2 linked regions of the Immundisolibacter sp. genome follow. The protein of the gene in region 1 interacts with the protein of each later gene in a pairwise test. Links are inferred from orthologs where the notes say so. Each region holds a gene or a part of one and is shown in the gene's direction. Other genes may lie near its edges.

Evidence for each region. Proteins that work in one complex are often made in the same cells at the same time.
Region 2: the proteins of H5U26_RS00870 (region 1) and mtgA interact in binary tests that used the Escherichia coli proteins (3 or more experiments, as listed by UniProt). The link is inferred for Immundisolibacter sp. from one-to-one orthologs.

Annotation. Positions count from the first base shown.
Region 1 is NZ_JACIZD010000001.1:181,179-184,178, forward strand. It holds H5U26_RS00870 (penicillin-binding protein 2), read left to right. Parts: upstream 1-633; coding sequence 634-2,367; downstream 2,368-3,000. Other genes in the region: rsmH (16S rRNA (cytosine(1402)-N(4))-methyltransferase RsmH), read left to right, coding at 1-369; ftsL (cell division protein FtsL), read left to right, coding at 362-637; H5U26_RS00875 (UDP-N-acetylmuramoyl-L-alanyl-D-glutamate--2,6-diaminopimelate ligase), read left to right, coding at 2,367-3,000. UniProt on the Escherichia coli protein: Essential cell division protein that catalyzes cross-linking of the peptidoglycan cell wall at the division septum. Required for localization of FtsN.
Region 2 is NZ_JACIZD010000008.1:19,151-24,418, forward strand. The notes cover bases 2,270-5,268. They hold mtgA (monofunctional biosynthetic peptidoglycan transglycosylase), read left to right. Parts: upstream 2,270-3,413; coding sequence 3,414-4,124; downstream 4,125-5,268. Other genes in these bases: H5U26_RS10210 (NADPH:quinone oxidoreductase family protein), read left to right, coding at 2,270-2,959; H5U26_RS10215 (isoprenylcysteine carboxylmethyltransferase family protein), read left to right, coding at 2,956-3,417; H5U26_RS10225 (ABC-type transport auxiliary lipoprotein family protein), read right to left, coding at 4,133-4,726; H5U26_RS10230 (MlaD family protein), read right to left, coding at 4,723-5,268. In the rest of the region: H5U26_RS10205 (efflux RND transporter permease subunit), read left to right, coding at 1-1,928; more of H5U26_RS10210, read left to right, coding at 1,976-2,269. UniProt on the Escherichia coli protein: Peptidoglycan polymerase that catalyzes glycan chain elongation from lipid-linked precursors. May play a role in peptidoglycan assembly during cell division in collaboration with other cell division proteins.

The DNA of each region.
Region 1 (3,000 bases):
GTGCGCGGCGCCATGCCGCGGCGCGAGCAGCACAAGCACTTTGCAACGCGCACCTTCCAGGCGCTGCGCATGGTGGTCAATCACGAGCTGGACGATCTGGCCGCCGGCCTGGACCAGGCGCTGTCGGTGCTGGCGCCCGGCGGACGGCTGGTCGTGCTGAGCTTTCATTCCCTTGAAGATCGTCCGGTCAAGCAGTTCATGCGCCTGCACGCGGGCCGCTTCGAGGGTGCGCACGAGCCGCCCGTGCTGCGCCTGGTGCGGGTGCCCAAGAAGGCCGCCGCGGCCGAACTGGCGGTCAATCCGCGCGCGCGCAGCGCCATCCTGCGCGTGGCCGAGCGCCTGCCCGATCCGGTGCCCGCCCATGATTGAGCGCATTGGACATCTGCTGCTGGCGGCGCTGCTGCTGGTCTGCTTCGCGTCGGCGCTGGGCGTGGTGCACATCAAATACCGCGAACGCCGCCTGGTGACCGAGCTGAGCGAGCTGCGCGAGAGCCGTGACCGTCTCGACAGCGAGTGGAGCCGCCTGCTGCTGGAAGAGGCCACGTTGACCACGCATGCGCGGGTCGAGGGCAAGGCGCGCGACGAGCTGGGCATGGTCCTGCCGCAGCCGCAGGAAATGGCGCAGGTGCGACGATGAGCGCCGTGTTCTCGCGCCCGCGTCACTACCTGGTGCTGGCCCTGCTCCTGCTGGCCGGTGGCGCGCTGATGGTGCAGGCCGTGTACCTGCACACGCTGCGCACGCAGTTCCTGAAAGGCCAGGGTGATGCGCGCGCCCTGCGCACCGTGTCCATCAATGCCCATCGCGGCATGCTGCTGGACCGCAACGGTGAGCCGCTGGCCATCAGCGCGCCGGTCGATTCGGTATGGGTCGTGCCGGAGGATTTTCGCAAGGCGCGGCAGCGCTGGCCCGAACTGGCGCATGCGCTGGGGCTGGACCCGACGCAACTGTCGGCCACCGTGGCGGCGCGGGCCGACACCAAATTCGCCTATCTGCGCCGCGCGGTGCCGCCGGAAATGGCCGATGCCGCCCTGGCACTGAAGCTGCCCGGCGTCTATCGCCAGCGTGGCTACCGCCGTTACTACCCGCTGGCCGAAGCCGCCGGCCACGTGGTCGGCTACACCGATATCGACGACCACGGCCAGGGCGGGCTCGAAGCCGCCTATGACGGCCACCTGCGCGGTACGCCGGGCAAAGAACGCATCGTGCTCGACGCCCGGCGTCAACGCGTCGCCCTGCTCGAAACCATCGCCCCGCCGCGACCGGGCAAGGATCTGCGGCTGTCCATCGACCGGCGCATCCAGTACCTGGCCTACCGTGAGCTGAAAGCCGCCGTGCTGCGCCACAAGGCCGCCTCCGGTATGGCGGTGATGCTGGATGTGGCCAGCGGCGAGGTGCTGGCCATGGTCAACCAGCCGACCTTCAACCCGAACGATCGCGCCGACCAGGATCCGGACCGCCGCCGCAACCGGGCCGTCACCGATCCGTTCGAGCCGGGCTCCACCATCAAGCCGTTCACCGTGGCCGCCGCCCTGGCGCACCACAGCTTCGATCCGCACCGCGTGATCGACACCTCCCCCGGCTACCTGCGCGTGGCCCGGCATACCGTGCGCGATGTGCACAACTACGGCGCGCTGGACATGGCCGGCGTGATCCGCAAGTCGAGCAATGTCGGCGCGGTGCAGATCGGCCTGTCCATGACTCCGGCGCAGATGTGGGAAAGCTTCGCCCGCTTCGGTTTTGGCGTGCCCACCAGCACCGGCTTTCCGGGCGAAGCCAGCGGCCTGCTGCGCGCCGCGCAAAGCTGGCGACAGGTCGAGCAGGTGACCATGGCCTTCGGTTACGGCGTATCGGGCACGGCCCTGCAATTGGCACGTGCCTATGCCGCGCTGGCCAGCGGCGGCCTGCTGCGGCCGGTCAGTTTCCTGGCCGTTCCGGCCAGCGAGCAGCCGGCCGGTGAGCGCGCCCTGCCGGCGGATGTCGCGGCCGAGGTCAACGCCATGCTCGAAGGCGTGGTCGGGCCGGGAGGCACGGCCACCAAGGCGGCCATCGCCGGCTACCGGGTGGCCGGCAAGACCGGCACCACGCACATCGCGGCCGGCGGCAGCTACGACCGTCGCCGCTATCTGGCCACCTTCGCCGGCTTCGCGCCGGTCAGCAATCCGCGTCTGGTGCTGCTGGTCAGCCTGCGCGACCCGCAGGGCGCCTATTACGGCGGTGAAGTGGCGGCGCCGGTATTCCAGAGCGTGATGGCGGGCGCCCTGCGCATGCTCGGCGTGGCGCCGGACGCGCTACCGGCGGCGCCGCTGATCCCGCCGACGCCGGCTGCGACACCGAACCTGCTGCAGGCGGCGGAGCGCCGCCTGTGATGGTCGCTCGCAAAGCCAACCCGACGACGGTGCCACTGGCCACGCTGCTGGCCGGTTGGCTGGACGGCGAACCGAGCGCCGGCCGGGTCGGCGACCTCGCCGTCAGCGGCCTGTGCAACGACAGCCGGTTGGCACAACCGGGCGATCTGTTCCTGGCGGTGCCCGGGCGGCGCACCTCGGGCGCCCGGCACCTGGAGCAGGCCATCGCGGCCGGCGTCGCGGCGGTGCTGATCGACGCCTCCCTGCCGCTGCCGACCGGCTTGCCAGTGCCCGTGCTGGCGCTGGCGGACCTGGCCGCCCGGCAGGGCATCATCGCCGCGCGCTTTCATGGCGAGCCGTCCAAGGCGCTGGCCGTGATCGGCATCACCGGCACCAACGGCAAGACCTCGGTCAGCCATTTCCTGGCCCAGTGCCTGCCTCGCTGCGGCATCCTGGGCACCGAGGGCAACGGCTTTCCCGGTCGGCTGGAGCCGGCCAGCCACACCACACCCGACCCGCTGGCCCTGCAGTCCTGGCTGGCCCGCCTGCGCGACCAGGGCGCCCGCGCGGTGGCCATGGAAGTGTCCTCGCACGCCCTGCACCAGCAGCGCACGGCCGGCGTGCGCTTCGATACCGCCGTCTATACCAATCTGG
Region 2 (5,268 bases), on another replicon or contig:
CCATGCAGGTGATGGGCATCGACCTGCAGCGCATCTCGCTGGGCGCGCTGATCATCTCGCTCGGCCTGCTGGTGGACGACGCCATCATCATTGTCGAGATGATGCAGGTGAAGATGCGCCAGGGCCTGGACCGCTTCCACGCTGCCAGCGCTGCCTACACCAGTACCTCACTGCCCATGCTGACCGGCACACTGGTCACGATCGCCGGCTTCATGCCGATCGCGCTGGCGAAATCGGCGCTGCGCGAGTTCATGTTCGGTCTCTACGGCGTGATTGCGGTGGCCTTGCTGGTGTCCTGGCTGGTGTCGGTGCTGTTCACGCCCTACCTCGCTTACCGCATGCTGCCGGCGCAGGTAGCGCACCACGACGAGGTGTACGACACGCCCTTCTACAGGCGCCTGCGCGGCCTGGTGCGCGCCTGCGTCAACCGCCCGGGGTGGGTGGCGGCAACGGTGGCGCTGCTCGTGGGCCTGGCCGCCGTGGCCGGAAGGCAGGTCGAGAAACAGTTCTTTCCACTCACCGACCGGCCGGACCTGATCGTCGAAACCTGGCTGCCGGAAGGCAGCTCCTTCGCCGCCAACGAGACGCTGGCCAAGGATCTGGACCGCCTGCTGGCCGGCGAGGCGGGCGTGGTGCGCTGGGTGAGCTACATCGGCTCCGACACGCCGCGCATCTTCACGGACCTGTGGATCGAGCTGCCCACCCACAACGTCATCAAGACTTACGTCCAGACCACCGACCGGCCGACGCGCGATCGCCTGCGCGAGGCGCTGCGCACACGCATCGCCGGCGAGCTCCCGCAGGCGCGGGCGCGGGTGAACGTGTTTCCGTTCGGCATGCCGGCGCCGTCGTCGATCGAATACCGCATCACCGGCCCGGACCGCGCCACGCTGCGCGAGTTCGCCGCGCAGGTCCGCGCCGTCATGCACGATCACCCGCAGACCAGCGGCGTCCATTACAGCTGGCGCGGGCCGGTCAGCACGGTGCGGCTGGATCTGGACCAGGCGCGCCTGACGGCACTCGGACTGTCCGCGCAGCGCCTGGGCGAGTCACTCGACATGCTGCTGTCGGGGCGGCCGGTGACGCAGCTGCGCGACCGCGACGAGACCATCGACGTGGTGCTGCGCCTGACTGAGGACGAGCGCACGCGCCTGGGCTACCTGCCGAATGTGCCGGTACCACTGGCCGACGGCTCCAGCCTGCCGCTTGGCCAGCTGGCTCACCTTCAGCCGGCGGTGGAGGAAGGCGTGGTCAGCCACTACAACCGCGTGCCAGCCATCATGGTATATGCCGACCTGCCCTGGTACGTGCAGCCACTGGACGTGGATGCCCAGCTGCGGGACCGGCTCGATGCCATACGCCAGCGCCTGCCGCTGGGGTATCACCTGGAGATCGGCGGCATCGGCGAGCTCAGCGCGGAGGTGGATGAGGCCATCGGCGCGGTGATGCCGATCATTGCCGTGGCCATCGTGACGCTGCTGATGCTGCAGTTGCAGCACCTGGGCCTGACGCTGCTGGTGCTGGCCTCGGCACCGCTGGGCCTGATCGGCGTGCTGGTCACGCTGTGGGTGGCGGACCTGCCGCTGGGCCTGGTGGCGCAGCTGGGGGTGTTGGCGCTGGCCGGCATCACCATGCGCAATACAGTGATCCTGGTCGACCAGATCCGCCAGGACGTGGCGGCCGGTTTGAGCCGCCACGAGGCGGTCATCGAATCGACCGTGCGCCGCTTCCGGCCCATCGTGGTGACCGCCGCCGCCGCCATCCTGGCGCTGCTTCCGCTGCTGACCGATCCTTTCTGGGGACCGATGGCCTATGCCATGATGGGCGGACTGTTGGTGGCCACGGTGCTGACCGTACTGTTCGTGCCGACGCTGTATGCGGCCTGCTTCAGGGTCCAACCCTCACCCGCTGCGCCGCCGCCCGTCTGACGAGGAAATCCTCGCCGCCCCTTGCCGACTCCGAGGATACGAACGCGATGAACGCCTGGCTGGTCCGCGACTGGTGCACGCCCGAACAGATGCAGTGGACCGACCTGCCCCTGCCCGAGCCGGGCCCCGGGCAGGTGCGCGTCAAGGTCGCCGCCGCAGCGCTCAACTTTCTGGACACGCTGATGATCGGCGGGCGCTACCAGGAACGCCCGCCCCTGCCGTTCACGCCCGGCGTCGAACTGTCCGGCACCGTGGATGCCGTCGGCACGGATGCCGCGCTCACGGTCGGCGATCGCGTGTGCGGGCTGGTCGGCTATGGCGCCTTCGCCGAGTACGCCTGCGTCGATGCCGCAGACCTGTACCGGGTGCCGGAGGCCGTCGATCTGGTCGATGCCGCTGCGCTGCCCGTGGTCTACGGCACCGCTCACCATGCCCTGCTGGAACGCGGCCGACTGCGCGCCGGCGAGACCTTGCTGGTGCTGGCGGCGGCCGGCGGCGTCGGGCTGGCCACGGTGCAACTGGGCCGGGCGCTGGGTCTTCGCGTGCTGGCGGCAGCCGGCGGCGCCGACAAGTGCGCCCTTTGCCTGCAGCACGGCGCCGAGCAGGCCTTCGACTATCGCGAGCCGAGCTGGACCGAACAGCTCAAGGCGGTCACCGCCGGTCGCGGCGTGGATGCCGTGCTCGATCCGGTCGGCGGCGATTACACCGCTCAGGCGCTGCGCCTGCTGGCGTTCGGCGGCCGGCTGCTGATCGTCGGCTTTGCCGCCGGAGCGATTCCTGAAATCCCGGCCAACCGGCTGCTGCTGAAGGACCTGTCGGCGCTGGGCGTGATCTGGGGCGCCTGGCGCCGCCGCAATCGGCCGGCCGCAGCACAGCAGATGGCCGACCTGTTCGATCTGTGGCGACAGGGCGCCATCGCGCCGCTGGTGTCGCAGCGCCGGCCGCTGCGCGACGCGCCGCAGGCCATCGCCGATCTTGGCGCGCGCCACACCACCGGCAAGGTATTGCTGATTCCAGAGGACACGAAATGAGTGCCGAAACCCCGCGCGTACCCCTGCCGCCGCCGATTCTGTATGCCGTCGCCATCGGCCTTGGCCTGTGGCTGGAACGTCCCCTGCCGTGGCCGCTGCCCGGTGGCGCACTGCGATTCTGGAGCGGCGTGGTTCTGATCGCTTTGGCCGTGGCGCTGTTCGGGCTGTGCCTGCGCGAGCTGCGGCGCCACCAGACCACCATCAACCCGCAGCGGGCGGCCAGCAATCTGGTCGAAACAGGCCCGTTTCGCTTCAGCCGCAACCCGATTTATCTGAGCCTGACCGTGCTGCAGGTGGGCCTTGGCCTGCTGGCCGGCAGCACCTGGGTACTGCTGATGCTGCTGTGGGTGCTGCCGGTCATGCAGCGGCTGGTCATCGCCCGCGAGGAGGAGCACCTGCGTTGGCGTTTCGGCCAGGAATACGCCGACTACTGCGCGCGGGTGCGCCGCTGGCTGTGAGCCGCGCCGCCCGCGCGCTGCGCGGATTGCTGCGGGCACTGCGTTGCGCGCTTCTGATCTGGCTGGCGGTGACTGTCGGGGCAGTGCTGGTGCTGCGCTGGCTGCCGCCGCCGACCACCTCGTTCATCCTGCAAAACCGCATCGCCGCGCTGCGCGCCGGGTACGGCTTTTACCCCTACCCCTATCGGTGGGTGGATTACGAAGGCATCGCGCCGGTCATGGCGCTGGCCGTGGTGGCGGCCGAGGACCAGCGCTTTCGGGAGCACCATGGCCTGGACCTGACCGGCATCCGGCAGGCGATTCGCGACAACCAGTATCGCAACCGCCCACGCGGGGCCAGCACCATCACCCAGCAGACGGCCAAGAACCTGTTTCTTTGGCGCGATCAAAGCTGGCTGCGCAAGGGCATCGAGCTGTACTTCACTGGCCTGCTGGAACTGCTGTGGCCCAAGCAGCGCATCCTGGAGGTCTACCTGAACATCGCCCAGTTCGGCGGCAGCGTGTTCGGTGTGGAGGCCGCGGCGCGTACCTATTTCGACAAACCGGCAGCGGCCTTGACCCGCCATGAAGCCGCCCTGCTGGCGGCAGCGCTGCCGTCGCCATCGCTGCTGCGGGTGGACGCCCCATCGGACTATCTGCGCCAGCGCCAACGCTGGGTGCTGAACCAGATGCGCCTTTTGGGGCCGGGCTACCTGCAGGGTTTGTGAGACAACCTTCAGTTGCCGAGCAGTTCCCGGCAAAAGCCGGCGCTTTCGACCACCGCGCGCTCTACCAGCGCATTGGCGGCGGCGACGCCACCGGCCGGATCGTCGCTGGCTGCGGCTTGCTCCAGCCGCAGCGTGCGGCTGCCCAGCACGCGCCTGTTGCCCACGTCCACCAGCTGAAGTCGCACGGACAGCAGTATCCGGCTTGGCTGGCGCGTGAAGTCCTGTTCCAGTTGCAGCAGTTCACTGAGCAGGCGGTAGTCGGCACGCACGCCGCTGCCCGGCGCCAAAACCCGCGCGCCGCCGGCCGAGAAGCCATCCATCAGCGCCTGCCCGAGCAGGCGCGCCGGACGGTCGATCCATCGCTGGCGGGCGAAGTAGCGCAGCTCATGCGCAGACGGTCGGTACGCCATGGCCGCGGTGTCATAACCGGGCGCGGCGGTCGGCGTGGCCACCTGGATGGTGCGGCCCACCGGTATGGCCAGCGGGACGCTGGCCTGCGCGGGCAGCGCCAGGGTATGCGTGAGGTCCGCCTGGGGCGCGCTCAGCGGCAGCGAACAGGCGGCCAGCAGCGACACCAGCGCGGCGGCGATCAGATGCTTCATCGTTCCCCCGGTCCGGGCTCGCGCTGCGGCGGGCCAAGCAGCAGCATCTGCGGATTGGCGCTGAGCCGATCACCCAGTTCGCGCAGGCTGCCGGCGGCGGAGCCGAGTTCATCCACCGCACGCTCGACCTGGGGCAGCAGCACGCCGCCGGTGTATTCGAGCTGACGGCGGCTGTCGCGGGCAGTGGTGCCGACCTGCTCGCCGGTGCTGCGCAGGGTCGCCAGCAGCTGTTCCGTCTGCCGCAGCACCTGCTCGATGCGCGGCGCCAGCGTTTCGCCAGCCTGGGCACCGGACTTGGCCAGCCGTTCCAGATCGCCCAGGGTGCGGTCCAGCCGGTCACTCTGTCCGGCCAGCGCACCGGTGATGTGCTTCGTGTTGGCCAGGATGGAGCCGATGGCCTGCGCGTTGTCGTCGTTGAGGATCACCAGCAGGCGCTGACTTGCCTGTTCCAGCGTGCTCATGGCCAGCGTGAGCGCAGTATCCAGACGCGTCATGAGGGAGGGCTGCATCGGAATCACCGGATAGGGGCTGCCTTCGGTGCG